Regions from separate parts of the Paenibacillus sp. S28 genome, predicted to be linked through region 1. Evidence: riboswitches for the same ligand, from Rfam matches in the RefSeq annotation. Region 1 holds a riboswitch; each other region holds the start of a gene.

Region 1 (3,356 bases):
AGCAGGACGAGGGATTGCCGTTGAACTTGGGAAAGCCGGAGCAGTAGTTTATGTGTCCGGAAGAAGTTTACGAGGCACGACTACACACGGTTTTCCAGGCAGTATCGATGAAACTGTGGAGGAGATTCGAAGTCATGGAGGAGAGGCGTACGCATGTCGTTGCGATCATACCCGTGATGAGGATACACAAGCTTTGATCGAGAGAATCCGACAGGAACAAGGACGGCTCCATATCCTAGTGAATAACGTCTGGGGACTGCATGACTTGGAAGTGAATTTACAATCCAAACCATTCTGGGAATATCCGCTGAACATGTGGGATGCGATGTTTCAGAATGGAGTACGCCCACAAATAGCGACAAACCATTATGCGATTCCGCTTATGCTGGAAGCTGATTCTGGATTGATCGTACATACCACATTTCAGGATCAGGATAAGTATTTAGGAACTTTCTATTACGACCTCGCCAAGAATACCATTAACCGCTCAGTGCTCGGATTAGCTCATGATCTCAAAAGCACTGAAATAACCGTGGTAGCGGTCTCCCCTGGCTGGATGAGAACAGAACTGGTATTAAGGAACTTCGGTACAGATGAAGCTCATTGGAAGGAGGTTGATGCTCTGAAACACACGGAGTCGCCGTATTACGTAGGGCGAGCGGTGTCAGCCCTAGCTGGGGATGATGAAGTGAAACTGAAAAACGGACTGGTACTACAGGCTGGTGATCTTGCCCAGGAATACGGGTTCACCGATATTGATGGACGGTTCATCCCTCCCTTTTTAATATAATCAGTCTCATTGAAAAAACGAATACTCGCTAGAGCTCAGTTAACCGCCTTCTTATCGGGCGGTTAACTTGCTGCCTAATACAGCGAGTAGATCGTTTGAGTGAAGGCCAGTGCGATTCAAGATGCGGTTTTCTTTCCAGGAGGCAAATCCCATGACCGCGGGCTATCCTCCATAGGCTTCCCGAGTCCGGTAAATATGCTGGTCCATCAAAAAGTTCAGCAGCATGCGGTTGAATGCATGGGGCTGGCACAAATGGGTCGGATACATCGCATCCTCGATCGTCGCCAGCTGCACATGCCGGAAAAGGGTGGCCGCCCGCTGCATTTGCTTGACGAACCACTCGCTTTGGCTGCCTGCGACGCACAGTACAGGCATCGGCAGCCGCGCCAAATTGGCGGGCATCTCCATACGCAGCAGCTCCATGCGCTGCTTGATCGACTCTGTCGGCCGCTTGTGGTACAGCTCCTTGCGGAGGATGCTGTAGACCGGTCTCCACCGGTTATACGTCACCCGCAGCGACCGGAGGAAAAACTCTGCAGGCAAATAATAAGAAAGCCAGCTGCACGCCTCGCAAATATTCAGCAAATGGTTCTTTTTCCCGAAGCATCCCGCGAAGTAGCTGTCTACGAGTACCAGGGCGCTGATACGGTCCGGATGAAGGGCGGCAAACGTCTGGGCGAGCACGCTTCCGCTGGAACAGCCGACAAGCGTCGCCTGCGTAATATGCAGCTTATTGAGCAGCTCGCACAGATCGCTGCATTGGGTTTCCATAATGTGCCCGACCTCCACGTCAAGCTTCCCCGAATTGCCGTAACCCCGGAGATCCAGCACAATCACCTTTGCCCGCTTGCTGAAATATTCGACCTGGGGCTCAAACATATGATGGGACGACAAATGCCCGTGAATGAACACAATGGGCGTGCCGCTGCCGTGAATTTCGTAATATAACGTGGTTCCGTTTACTTGTATCTGAGGCACTTCATGTTCTCCTCTCTCCCAAATAACCTGTTTTCTCTGTTTGTGCAAAATCGCGGGCGCCGCCCGCTTGGGAATCGATGCTTCTCCTTGTTTAAACAACAAAAAAGAAGCACCGGAAAGAGGACACTCTTCCATGCTTCCAACTCCAAGGCCGAATAAGCCTTGCCATCTGCATGAATAACAGCTGCCTCTCTTAACACGCTTGCGTGGTTAGCTGACGGATTCGGGCCCAAGAGTAGCCCTACTCATCACTTTCGAGATTCACCCCATATGGCCGCAGCGGATGCTGCAGACACGACCGGTTCCCCCGCTTTCCGCCCTCCGGCGGAAATTCAGCGAATAGACATATTCCATGTACACGCTTCATCCTTCAAAATGAGCGCACAGAAAAACACAGAGCAGATACCCTGTGTTGATTCGTCAAATCACAGTTTCCTCCGCTCTCAACTACGCTTACGAGGTTAGCTGACGGATTCGGGCCGTGAGAGTAGCCCTACGGAAACAGGCGTTATCCTGCCTCCGATTCACCCCTGCAAGCCGCAAGCCCCAGCATAAAGCTCCGTGGGACGAGGACTGCGATTGGTTCCCCCGCTTTTCATCGGAAAATTCAGCGTTCATCAAGTCGCAAATCTTACTCTATTGGATGATGAAATGAATATACGCCTGGGACGGCGAACTGTAAAGCAGGGAAACGATACGATTCCCTGCTTTATTTGGGGATCTGATGGGAAAACGGGTCCTAATCCGTAGGAATCATTGTTTTACGGCCTTTCCTACCGCTTTCCTTAGCTTTGCTGGATAACTGAAGGCGGGAAGCCATTCAAATGGCTGAACCCGCCCATTGGATCGGAAAATAATGCCGGAGTAGGGCTGAAGCCGCTAGGCTGAAAAAAAGCGGCTTTTTACCGGAATTTTGGACTTTGCACTGGAAAGATGCTGGTTTTGATCTAAAAAAATCCGCCTCGTCTTCTTGCCAAAGATATCCCTTGGACGTATGATTCGGATAGTTTACCAATCGGACACATGTATGGAACCCTACTGGCCGTGACGATCCGGAACAAGACGGCAGGGAGTATCCATGAAATCACGGTCAAGGAGGATGTCACGATGAACCGGGCTTTGATCTCCACCATCGAACTGTTTGAAATCGATCTTCCAAGGTACCAGCACCACAGCCTGGGCTGGCTGGAAAACTGCCGGATCGGCATTGTAAAGCTGCCTTACTCGGGAGAGGAAGGGCTTGCCGAGGGCCTGCTGTGCTCAGGCAAGCAAGCCTTCGACCTGGTACGGTGGGGCTGCTGCCTGCGTTATATTTGCGGCCTGACGCTGGAAGAGGCCATCACCGCGACGGCCATGCACATTCTGAAGCAGCCGGACCACAATCAATACCCGCTCGCGCTGATGGCGCTGCTTGATGTCAGATCACGCCTGGAGCAGCATACCGCGCGCACAACAGCCGAACACATGGGAAGATCCCTTGATGCCGGCCTTCTCGAGCTGAATCGTACGGCTTACGCCAAAGGAGCCGCAGCATCGTTGCGGATCGGGGGAGGAACGTCGCTTGCGATCTCCGGCCTGACGGCTGACC
Region 2 (3,356 bases), on a different contig from region 1:
GCCGAAGAAACCTCCCCCGTTTGTTCCGAGGTGCTTGATCGATTCCAGCGAGGCTACAGGACCCAGCGGAATCTGCTGCACGCCGCCTCCCAACGTTTGCACGGCCCGCAGCGGCTCCAGCGTCTGCGGCACTTTGAGCCCGACCAGCACCAGGGTCACGATGAGGGCGAGCGGCACGAACAGGCGGACATGCGCCTTGATAAAGTCCTCGAAGAAGTTCCCGAGCCCCTCACCCCTGCGGGTGATGCCGCGCATAAAAGCAATCGCGATAGCCAGGCCCGAGGCTGCCGAGGTAAACATCATCATCGTGATGACGATCATTTGGCCAAAATAAGACATGCCGCTCTCTCCGCTGTAATGCTGGAGGTTCGTGTTCGTCATAAAGCTGATGACCGTGTTGAAGGACAGACTCGCCTCCATATTGCCGATGCCGCTCGGGTTGCCCGGAAGGGCGCCCATCGTTCGGAGCAATATATAGCTGATCGCTACCAGAAAGATATTGGTTGCGATCATGCTGAGCGCGTACTTTTTCCAATTCATGCTGCCCCGCTGCTTCAGCCCGATGATCCGGTATAGAACTCTTTCCACGCCGCCAAAGATCCGGTCCGTCCGATTCGGTTCATTGGAAAACATATGATATACGTAAGTGCCTACCGGCTTCACGAGCAGCAGGAGAACGAAAATCACGATACAAATTTGCAAAATATCCAAGGTTGGCTTCCCCCTCTTACGAGCATGTTCTGCTTTGGCCCCTTGAGGCTTACAGATTTAAAATACCGGTCAAAATTTTTCCGGATGGATCAAGGCGTAAACCAAATAGATAAAGACAAGCACGGCGAATGCTCCAACGACAATCATTGGTCTTTGCCCCCTTCTTCCACCACTCGGCCGCACCAATGAAGAAATAACAAGAACACGCCATAAGTGGCAGCGAGTGCAAGTATCATATATACATCCATCATCGTTTCCGGTCTCTCCTTTGCATGGTTAGAATCATCTTTATTTCAGTAAAAATCCGACTTCGCCGTTTAAGGTATAAATGATGTGATCTGCACCAAGCCCCCGGTAAATGCCGGGTGAGCTGCCCCTCTGCGTAATGACATATACCGGTTCCGACGTCCAGGGACGGCAGATTTGCAAATAGCGGCAGGTCAGGTTGAGGCTGCTTTCAAACAGAAAGATTTTGCCGACCTCTATTTCGGGAACCACCCAATCCTCCGCGTGATTCGTATTCAGCCGGATGATCCGCTGCACCCCCATTTTTCTCAAGAGGCGTTCCTCCCGGGCACTGTTGGTCAGAACGGCAAAGGGCCTCTTCCAATACATCAGCAGCTTGATAAAATTGCGTCCCGCCTCGTTCGGCGCGGTCACAATGACGACGTTGTCCATTTCAAAGGCTCCTCCTGTGCGGCAGCCGCGAATACGCAAAAGAAGCCGCAGGGAAAGAAGGACCTTTCCCGCGGCTTCTTGAATGTGGACGAATATAAATAGGATCGTCCTATATTCAACATGCGCACGACAAGTGCTGCCTCTCCCGTTACGCTGACGAGGTTAGCTGTCGGATTCGGGCGTGAGAGTCGCCCTACCTTCCGGTACTTACCGTACCGGAAAGATTCACCCCGGCGGCTTCCGTTCCAGGCGGCCGCTGTGGTTCCCCCGCTCCCGGCCGTTTCCGGCCGGAATTAAGCGTTATTGATAAGTGTATGTGATTGTGATGAATGCTCTCTTTTGTTCCAGTAAGCTAAAAAAGGGTAAAAAAAACACAGAGGCCAGCTGATCCCCCTGTGATCCGAAAGTTTATTCGGGTCGCAAGTTTCATCATTCCTCTCTCAAACGGCGCTTACGAGGTTAGCTGACGGATTCGAGCGGTGAGAGTCGCTCTACCCGGCCGGATCCATGGCATCCGTAGCCGGGATTCACCCCTGCGGCTGGCAGCAGACCCCCGACTCTCACACCGGTTCGCTGCTCCATGGCACGCGTTTGGTTCCCCCGATTTCCGCGCTTTTTTGCGGAAACTCAGCGATTAGTAATGGAAACTGTATTGAATACGCTCTGAATCATACACCCGCTCCTTCCAAGCTGTAAAGGCAGTCTAAAAATCATGAACCGCGAATTTTGGAACATTCAGGACCTTATTAGCGCTTACATTTTGGCTTTTTGACTTCTACCTCTTCCATGCTCCCGATTTGGCGCATTTATGAAAACCAGGTCATTCAGGGACACTGGCTCGCAGGAATATCCGCATTGACATTACAGTTCAATCGTTTAAAATTAAATTGTGCGCTTGGTAAATGCTTCGGCTGGATGATGATTCATAGCAGCACAAAAGGAGGAGGATGGCAGTGAGCGTCTACGATTTTCAAGTGAACACGCTGCGCGGCAAAGAGGTATCGTTAAAGGAATATGAAGGTGACGTGCTGCTGATCGTGAACACGGCCAGCAAATGCGGATTTACGCCGCAGTTTCGCGGGCTGCAGGAGCTGTACGACGAGTTCCGCGACCATCATTTTCAAATTCTCGGTTTTCCGAGCAACCAGTTTGCCAATCAGGAGCCAGGTACCAGCGAGGAGATCGGCGAATTCTGCCAGATGAATTACGGGGTCACGTTCCCGATGTTTGAGAAGATCGACGTCAAGGGCAGCAACGCCCATCCACTGTTTCAATATCTTACCCGGGAAGCGCCGGGCGTGCTCGGATCAAAAGCGGTCAAGTGGAACTTTACCAAGTTCCTGGTCGATTCCAAGGGCAGGGTCATCAAGCGTTACGCGCCCAAAACGACACCGGACAAAATCGAAAACGACATCCGCAAGCTGCTTGCATCCCGAAAAAGCGAATAGTGACACAACATGCCACAAAGCAAAAAAAGCTTCCCTGGATTTCTCCAAGGAAGCTTCTTTCTGTGTTCATAGATGCGGTAGAGAGGACTCGAACCTCCACGGGCGTACGCCCACTACCCCCTCAAGATAGCGTGTCTGCCATTCCACCACTACCGCATATCCAAAGTTCATTTAGCGAACTTTTTTATTATACACAAAATCATCCGAATTGTAAAGGGAAATGCACTAGAACATCATATATGTAATATTATATAACATAAAAACCAACGAATATACTGAATAAGTCGCCATAACATTGACAAATCATTATATTTATGTAATATTAACTTACAAATAATAGTGCTCGATGATTTCAATCTGCAATTCACGTCATATTTCTTATCATAAGATAATCTGGAGGTGACCGTGTTGAACGACAAAAGCACCAAACTGCTCGATTACGTGCAAACGCTGGATAACGACTTGTCGGTTGGAGGCTTCAGCCATGTGTTTGACCTCCAAACCCGAATTGCAGAAGGG
Region 3 (3,356 bases), on a different contig from region 1:
GAAGTGAAAAAGGGGAAAACCATTCCCGTATGGACATTTAATAACTCGGTTCCCGGTCCACAAGTCCGGGTAAAGGTTGGGGATACGGTCAAAATAAACTTGAAAAATCAACTTAAGCAGCCTGTCTCCATCCATTGGCACGGCTATCCGGTTCCCAACAATATGGACGGAATTCCAGGAGTCACACAAGATGCCGTCGAACCCGGAAAGACCTTCACCTATGAATTTAAAGCCACCATACCGGGAACTTATTGGTACCATTCACATCAAGACAGTGTGAATCAAGTGGACAAAGGCTTGTATGGTTCTCTTGTTGTCGAAGACCCCCAAGATACCGCTGACCGCGATTACACCCTTGTGCTCGATGAATGGATGAGTTCTGGAGATATGAACATGGATAACGGTGGAATGAATATGGCAGGACATGATATGAGTATGTATGACCTTTATACGATCAATGGAAAAACAGGTGATGCGATCGATAAGCTTACCGTTAAAGAGGGTGAAAAAGTAAAACTTCGGTTGATTAACGCCGGCTACATCACTCACCGGATGCATTTACACGGTCATTCCTTTAAGGTTGTTTCATCCGACGGGCAGCCCGTGAATGACCCGGCTGTGATCAAGGATCAATTAGTCTCGATTGCTCCCGGAGAACGATATGATATTGAATTTACCGCAGATCATCCCGGAACCTGGTTGCTTGAAGAACATGCTAAGGATAATCGAGCACAAAATATGAGAGCCATTATTCAATACGAAGGTTCCAATTCGAAGCCCGACCCTTCCAATGCCTCCGAAGAACTTCCCGATTTTGATCTGGAGAAGTACGGAACCATGTCTGCGTCCGCATTTTCATTGGATCAAAGCTTTGAAGAAGACGTGACGATGAATCTAAATACCGAGATGAGAAATGGAGAAATGGTTTACACGATCAATGGAAAGGTTTTTCCGGAGACGGATACAATCAAAGTAAATAGAGGAAATAAGGTAAAGGTGACCTTTGTAAATCAATCCAAAATGGACGATCACCCGATGCACCTGCACGGCCATTTCTTCCAAGTCTTGAGCAAGAATGGCAAAACAGTTCAAGGATCTCCGATCATGAAAGACACGCTGAACGTCAAACCTGGCGAAACGTATGAAGTTGCCTTTGAAGCTGACAACCCCGGTGAATGGATGTTCCATTGCCACGATTTGCACCACGCGTCCGCTGGTATGGTAACTGATGTGATGTATGATGATTATCAAAATAATTATACGCCTGATCCCAATGTGAACAACGTCCCTGAATAAACAACAAAACGCACCGGCTGACTTCAGCCGGTGCTTTCATTTTTGATTTAGGTGGCTTATCCCGACTAGATCAAATTTCACTGATCAGTTTCAGGTAACTTTGTTGACTCACGACGCGGCGTGCTGTAACATACCGATTTTTATAATATGAATCCGATAATTTGCTAATGGTAACGCCTTTACTGCTTGAAGAGTGTGCAAACTCATTATTGCCGATATAAATACCCGCGTGAGATATTCCCGTACCGTCCGTATTAAAGAATACCAGGTCTCCTGCTCTAAGGTTTTCACGATCTACTGGAGTTCCGACTTGAGCCTGTGTTTTAGATGTGCGGGGTAAATCTAAATTGAATTTATCGAATATGTATAAAATAAAACCGGAACAGTCAAAACCAGCCACTGATGTGCCGCCCCACTGATAAGGAGTGCCTACGACCTTATCCACCTCACTTTCGAGTTTAACGGAACTGGCAAAGGAACTGGTTGCACTTGCTGAAAAAACAATGGCCGCACCTAACATTGACAAAATTACTTTCTTCACTATGTAGTTCTCCTTCCGATGCCTACGGAGTTAGCTAAGGGTTCGGTAGAAGGTTCCCTCTATTCTTCAATGAGAATATTTCACCCAAAAATGGTTCCCCCGTTTTCAGTATCAAGAAATTCGGCAATAATGATTAAAAAAATGTAACCCTACATAATGTAGTATATAACTAGATTTTTTGTCAATGCCTAATTGATAGATTCCCATTAACCGTAACTTTTTTTACTGATATTTGTTGGATTTTATGGAAGTTTCAACGAAACTGAGTAGGAGTTTGTCGATTTCAATATCCCGATATCGAGGTGCTTATCTTGGTAACGGAACATTTACGCAAGAACAAATAACAATTTTGTAAAGAATTAATCCAAGTAACAGAAAAACCAAGGCAAATAATCATATAGACGCCAAACAAAAAAACCGATCTGGCAATGCCAGATCGGTTAGAGGTATTTACCGTCAGGACACAGTCGAACCATGATCTTCATTGAGCTTGTCGATAACACGTCATAACGCTGCCCATGTCCAATATTTACAGTATCCGTCATATAACGTGCAAAAGGAGAAAGGAATTCACCGTCTTGTGCCACGCAACATCACTCACTTGCTAAAAAATACTCTATTTAGAAAGCTCACTTTCGACTACCCATTGATGATTCTTAACGGGGTTTCCTCCTGTAGTTGGCGTGTAGTCAACCATATACACCGTTGTTTTTTCAGCAGAATCAATAGCGCCTTCTGCGCCCTTCATACCTTCCATGTGATCAGCCTCTATGGTCACCTTAGTCCCAGGTTGCAAGGGCTCACTACCCGCATCCTTTATTTCCTCCTGGATAATCCACTTGTGATTCGGGACGGGTTTACCTCCAGTGGTTGGAGTATACGTTACAGCATAAGCCACTGTGTCGTAGGCACCGACCACTTTAGCCTTGGCTCCATCCATGCCTTCCATATGCTTGGTGTGGATCACAACCTCATCTCCAACTTTATATATGGGATTTTGAGCTTCTTTTAACCCTGCAGGAACCTCACCAGAACCAGAATGATTCATGCTGCCCATGTCCATGTTCGTATTATTGTTTGCATTATCCTTGTTTCCACACGCACTTAGCACCAGGATTGCTGCAAGGCTAATAAAAATGAATACTTTTTTCACAGTTTGTCACACACCTTTGCATATTTTTATTTGGATTGAATCCTCAGTTCCCAAACATTCTACCCAAAACTTATGAAGAACTTGTGAAGGTTTCCCGACCCACTCTCAAATCTAGCTGCAAGCTTAAATGAAAAGAATAGACCTATTCCATTTATCAGACAAAAATATGTAGATTTTAAGCCCGTCCAATCCTATGATTGTAACCAGGTATATACTTTAATATCTCAATCAAGCCATCGTTAGCGTACCTTCCGTTGTCTCCGTATTTCCGACACGTACGGGTCCGGAAAGCTTCAATGCCGAGGCCTACTCGAACCCACCTATTATGTAAGTAAAAATTAAACCGGAAAGCATTAGCTTTCCGGT
Region 4 (3,356 bases), on a different contig from region 1:
CGGCGTCCATCGTAACTTCCGGCATGGTCGGCTTCTCTTCTTCCGCCACCTGCTCTTTGCCTGGAAGCGTAAACATGAGCACAATTGCCATAACCACTGCGATCGTTAATACACCGCTCATGATCCATTTTTGCATCCGTTTTCGTCCTTTCTATGTAAACTGTCATTCTTCATTCCTTCATTATAACGGAACAAGCCATCACATCAAATAGTTTGTGTCAAAAAAGCAAACGAATCCAAACTTGGGGCCACCAAAAATACACAAATTTGTACCATTTTTATGATGATGGAATTTTCAAAGTTAGATCCCTTCATAGACCATACAGTGAAACAGCTGTTCACCTTCAGGGGTCAGCTTGGGGTAGGTATCAGCGATAACAAACCCCGACTTCCCGTAAGCCCGGATGGCCCGCTTATTCCATGTGTGCACTTCAAGGTCGATTTCGTCCCCAGGCCGTTTTTCCCGGGCTGCGCCGACCACAGCCTGCATAAAGCTCTTACCCAGCCCCTGGCCGCATAAATCAGGCCGCATGCCAACACCAAGCCGGGTCACGCCTGCCAAGGGAAAGAACTGCGCGAACCCGCACAAGGTATGTTCAGCATCCAGGACGGACACATACTGGCTTTGCCTCACCTCAGGATCACCAAATTCGACGCCAAGCGCCTCCATCTGATCCCACGGCAGCCAGCCGTATAAATCGTATGGAGGTTCGTACGCCCAACCGCAGACGGTCTCAGCATGCTCCCGGGTCATGGGAACGATCATGAAGCTCTCATGTTGGAGGTTCATGTGCAGATCTCCCTTCCAGACCTCCCTGTAGGATTTGAACATTAGAGAAAAAATATTCCGGATTGCCGCAGATATCTGTTTAATTCCGGAATATAGGGGTAAATGAGGAGTAGCGGGCGGGAATGGAAGGGTTACCCATTTCTGTCCGCAAAAAATCCCGCAAAAGGAGATTTCGGCAAAAATCTCATTCTACGGGATCTCGTACCCTTGCTTTACCTGCATTACTGGACGTCATCTACGTCCTCGGAATCGACGGCGGCGGTTTTGTATTTATCCGTACTCATGATTCGTTTGGCGCCAACGTAGCGGTTGACGTAGTAGCTGTCGCTCAGAGAGCTGATGATCACACCGCGAGAAGTGGAGGCATGTGCGAATTTTCCGTCGCCGACGTAAATTCCGACATGGGATACTCCGGCTCCCGATGTATTAAAGAATACCAAGTCGCCTGCTCTCAGATCACTGCGGGATACGGCCGAACCCATGCTGAACTGGGATCCAGACTGATGGGGCAGATCGATGCCCAATTGATCAAATACGTACATTGTAAATCCCGAGCAGTCAAATCCGCTTGTTGTGGTTCCGCCCGTTCTGTACTTGGTTCCGATCGCACTGTCGATCACTTTATCCATCTTGGAATCCGCGAAAGCGCTTCCTGTGCCGACCGTGAGCACGATGGCGAAACTCATGACTGCTGCTGCAAGTTTCTTCTTCAAGTAAAATACCCCTTCCGGCGCCTGCGAGGTTAGCTTAAGGATTCGGTAGAAGGCCCCCTATGATCCCTCTGAAGCAAGATCAATTCACCCATAACTGGTTCCCCCGCTTTCCTTAGTGTGAGGAAATTCGGCATGAACTTTTTACACTATGTATAATTCCCTGTTACTTCTTATTCGTTCGCAACTTTGTGTCAGGTAAAGATTACAAAGTTGTTACTATCGCTGGGACTATTGTAACAAAGGAATCGGACTTTGGCAATTGTTTCTAACAGAAAAAGAAGATTTGTAGGAAAAATTATAGGAAATGATGTTTATTTGTTGGACGAGTGGGTAAAAGAAATGACAAGGGTGGAAAAAACAGGAGAAAATCGTGGATTTACTCGTTTAAAAAATTTTTTTGAAATGCTGTTACCTTTTCGGTGGTTCGTACGTCTAATAAGTAACAACAAACCCGCGGGGCGATTTCGGCAAAAATCAGCGGCGCGGGTTGTTCTGGATATGCATTGTTTTCGAGAGATAATCAATTGTAAACCGCAGCTTGGTATTTGGCCGTACTCATGACCCGTTTGGCGCCAACGTAGCGGTTGGCGTAGTAGCTTTGGCTCAGTTTGCTAATGGTAACGCCTTTCGAAGAGGACGCGTGCGCGAATTTTCCGTTGCCGATGTAAATGCCGACATGGGAAACGCCTGCGCCTAGGGTGTTAAAGAAAACAAGGTCTCCTGCTCTCAGCTGGCTTTTGGAAACAGCGGTACCTGTTTTATATTGCGCAGCCGATACACGCGGGAGGGTTAACCCCAGCTTTTGGTACACGTAACGGGTAAAACCGGAGCAATCGAAGCCGTTCGTAGTTGTTCCGCCGGTTTTGTAAGAAACGCCGATCGTGTTGTTAACGATGTGATTCAGAGATGAATCCGCAAATACGCTGCCGGTGCCCATGGAGAACGCAAGTGTAAGGCCCAGCGCTGCGGCTGCCAACTTCTTCTTCAAAAAAATAAACCCCTTCCAATGCCTGCGAGGTTAGCTTAAGGATTCGGTAGAAGGTCCCCTATGATCCCTCTGTAGCGAGATCAATTCACCCAAAATTGGATCCCCCGCTTCCTGGTGCCCGGGAATTCGGCTCGTGATGATTGCACCGGAAATGGACATGCTGACAAGTTACCTATAATCGTACATACCAATCAAATGAACGGACAAATGATGAAATCAGTTACAGCAAAGTCAAAATCGTTACAGCAAAGATTACAAAGTTGTTACTAAGTTCGTACTCGGATTATTTTAACAGAGGATTTATACTTTGGCAAATGGTTAACAATCATTTTACAACAAAAACCCCGCCTCTTTTCAACAGAAAGAGACGGGGTTCTTCTTTTATCAGCGGATTAAAGTGATGACAAAATTTTAACTATTCCGAAATATTTTTTTTCGTACGGTTCATTTGCTGATGCCACAAATCATATTGGGAGGAGATATTCCATAATTTAAAGATACAGCTGACCATATGATAGCCCTGTTGGATAATCAGGGTGGCAAGCCCTGCCCAGATCAGAGAGACGCTGCTGGTAATGCCATACAAGAGCAGGCTGACCGCGCCCAGCAGAACGGATATACCGATGACCGGCAGCGCGCTTCGCAGGCAGATCCAGAGCGAGGAGAACATGCTGGTTCCACCGGTTTTGCCAAACTGCATGAACAGAATCATCTGATGGACGATGTAGCAGTACAGAAGCCAGACTGCAATGTACGGGATGCAGTGAAGCAGCTGGGCATGGTTTTGGATCGCGCTGAGCAGGATTGGATACATCTTCGGGATCATCCAGTATAACGGAGCGGCGATAAGCACCCATTCGATCAG

The links. Region 1 has a riboswitch for cyclic di-AMP ahead of IAE55_RS10010 (alpha/beta fold hydrolase). Riboswitches for the same ligand answer to the same signal wherever they lie in the genome.
Region 2: another riboswitch for cyclic di-AMP. It lies ahead of IAE55_RS23010 (hypothetical protein); the one in region 1 lies ahead of IAE55_RS10010 (alpha/beta fold hydrolase).
Region 3: another riboswitch for cyclic di-AMP. It lies ahead of IAE55_RS32855 (C40 family peptidase); the one in region 1 lies ahead of IAE55_RS10010 (alpha/beta fold hydrolase).
Region 4: another riboswitch for cyclic di-AMP. It lies ahead of IAE55_RS32930 (C40 family peptidase); the one in region 1 lies ahead of IAE55_RS10010 (alpha/beta fold hydrolase).

The regions. Positions count from the first base shown of each region.
Region 1 covers NZ_JACVTM010000003.1:306,077-309,432, reverse strand. Annotated here, with positions in the region: gene IAE55_RS10015 (SDR family NAD(P)-dependent oxidoreductase) at 1-790, shown strand, start outside; gene IAE55_RS10010 (alpha/beta fold hydrolase) at 953-1,768, opposite strand; cyclic di-AMP (ydaO/yuaA leader) riboswitch at 1,952-2,116, opposite strand; cyclic di-AMP (ydaO/yuaA leader) riboswitch at 2,204-2,391, opposite strand; gene IAE55_RS10005 (hypothetical protein) at 2,876-3,356, shown strand, end outside.
Region 2 covers NZ_JACVTM010000010.1:180,083-183,438, reverse strand. Annotated here, with positions in the region: gene kdpA (potassium-transporting ATPase subunit KdpA) at 1-711, opposite strand, end outside; gene kdpF (K(+)-transporting ATPase subunit F) at 781-858, opposite strand; gene IAE55_RS23010 (hypothetical protein) at 1,000-1,389, opposite strand; cyclic di-AMP (ydaO/yuaA leader) riboswitch at 1,527-1,699, opposite strand; cyclic di-AMP (ydaO/yuaA leader) riboswitch at 1,822-2,032, opposite strand; gene IAE55_RS23005 (glutathione peroxidase) at 2,343-2,837, shown strand; tRNA gene IAE55_RS23000 (tRNA-Leu) at 2,911-2,993, opposite strand; gene IAE55_RS22995 (urease accessory UreF family protein) at 3,246-3,356, shown strand, end outside.
Region 3 covers NZ_JACVTM010000029.1:35,082-38,437, forward strand. Annotated here, with positions in the region: gene IAE55_RS32850 (multicopper oxidase family protein) at 1-1,296, shown strand, start outside; gene IAE55_RS32855 (C40 family peptidase) at 1,367-1,837, opposite strand; cyclic di-AMP (ydaO/yuaA leader) riboswitch at 1,842-1,973, opposite strand; gene IAE55_RS32860 (YdhK family protein) at 2,454-2,990, opposite strand.
Region 4 covers NZ_JACVTM010000030.1:8,339-11,694, reverse strand. Annotated here, with positions in the region: gene IAE55_RS32940 (c-type cytochrome) at 1-136, opposite strand, end outside; gene IAE55_RS32935 (GNAT family N-acetyltransferase) at 302-790, opposite strand; gene IAE55_RS32930 (C40 family peptidase) at 1,012-1,503, opposite strand; cyclic di-AMP (ydaO/yuaA leader) riboswitch at 1,507-1,646, opposite strand; gene IAE55_RS32925 (C40 family peptidase) at 2,024-2,491, opposite strand; cyclic di-AMP (ydaO/yuaA leader) riboswitch at 2,496-2,633, opposite strand; gene IAE55_RS32920 (hypothetical protein) at 2,907-3,356, opposite strand, start outside.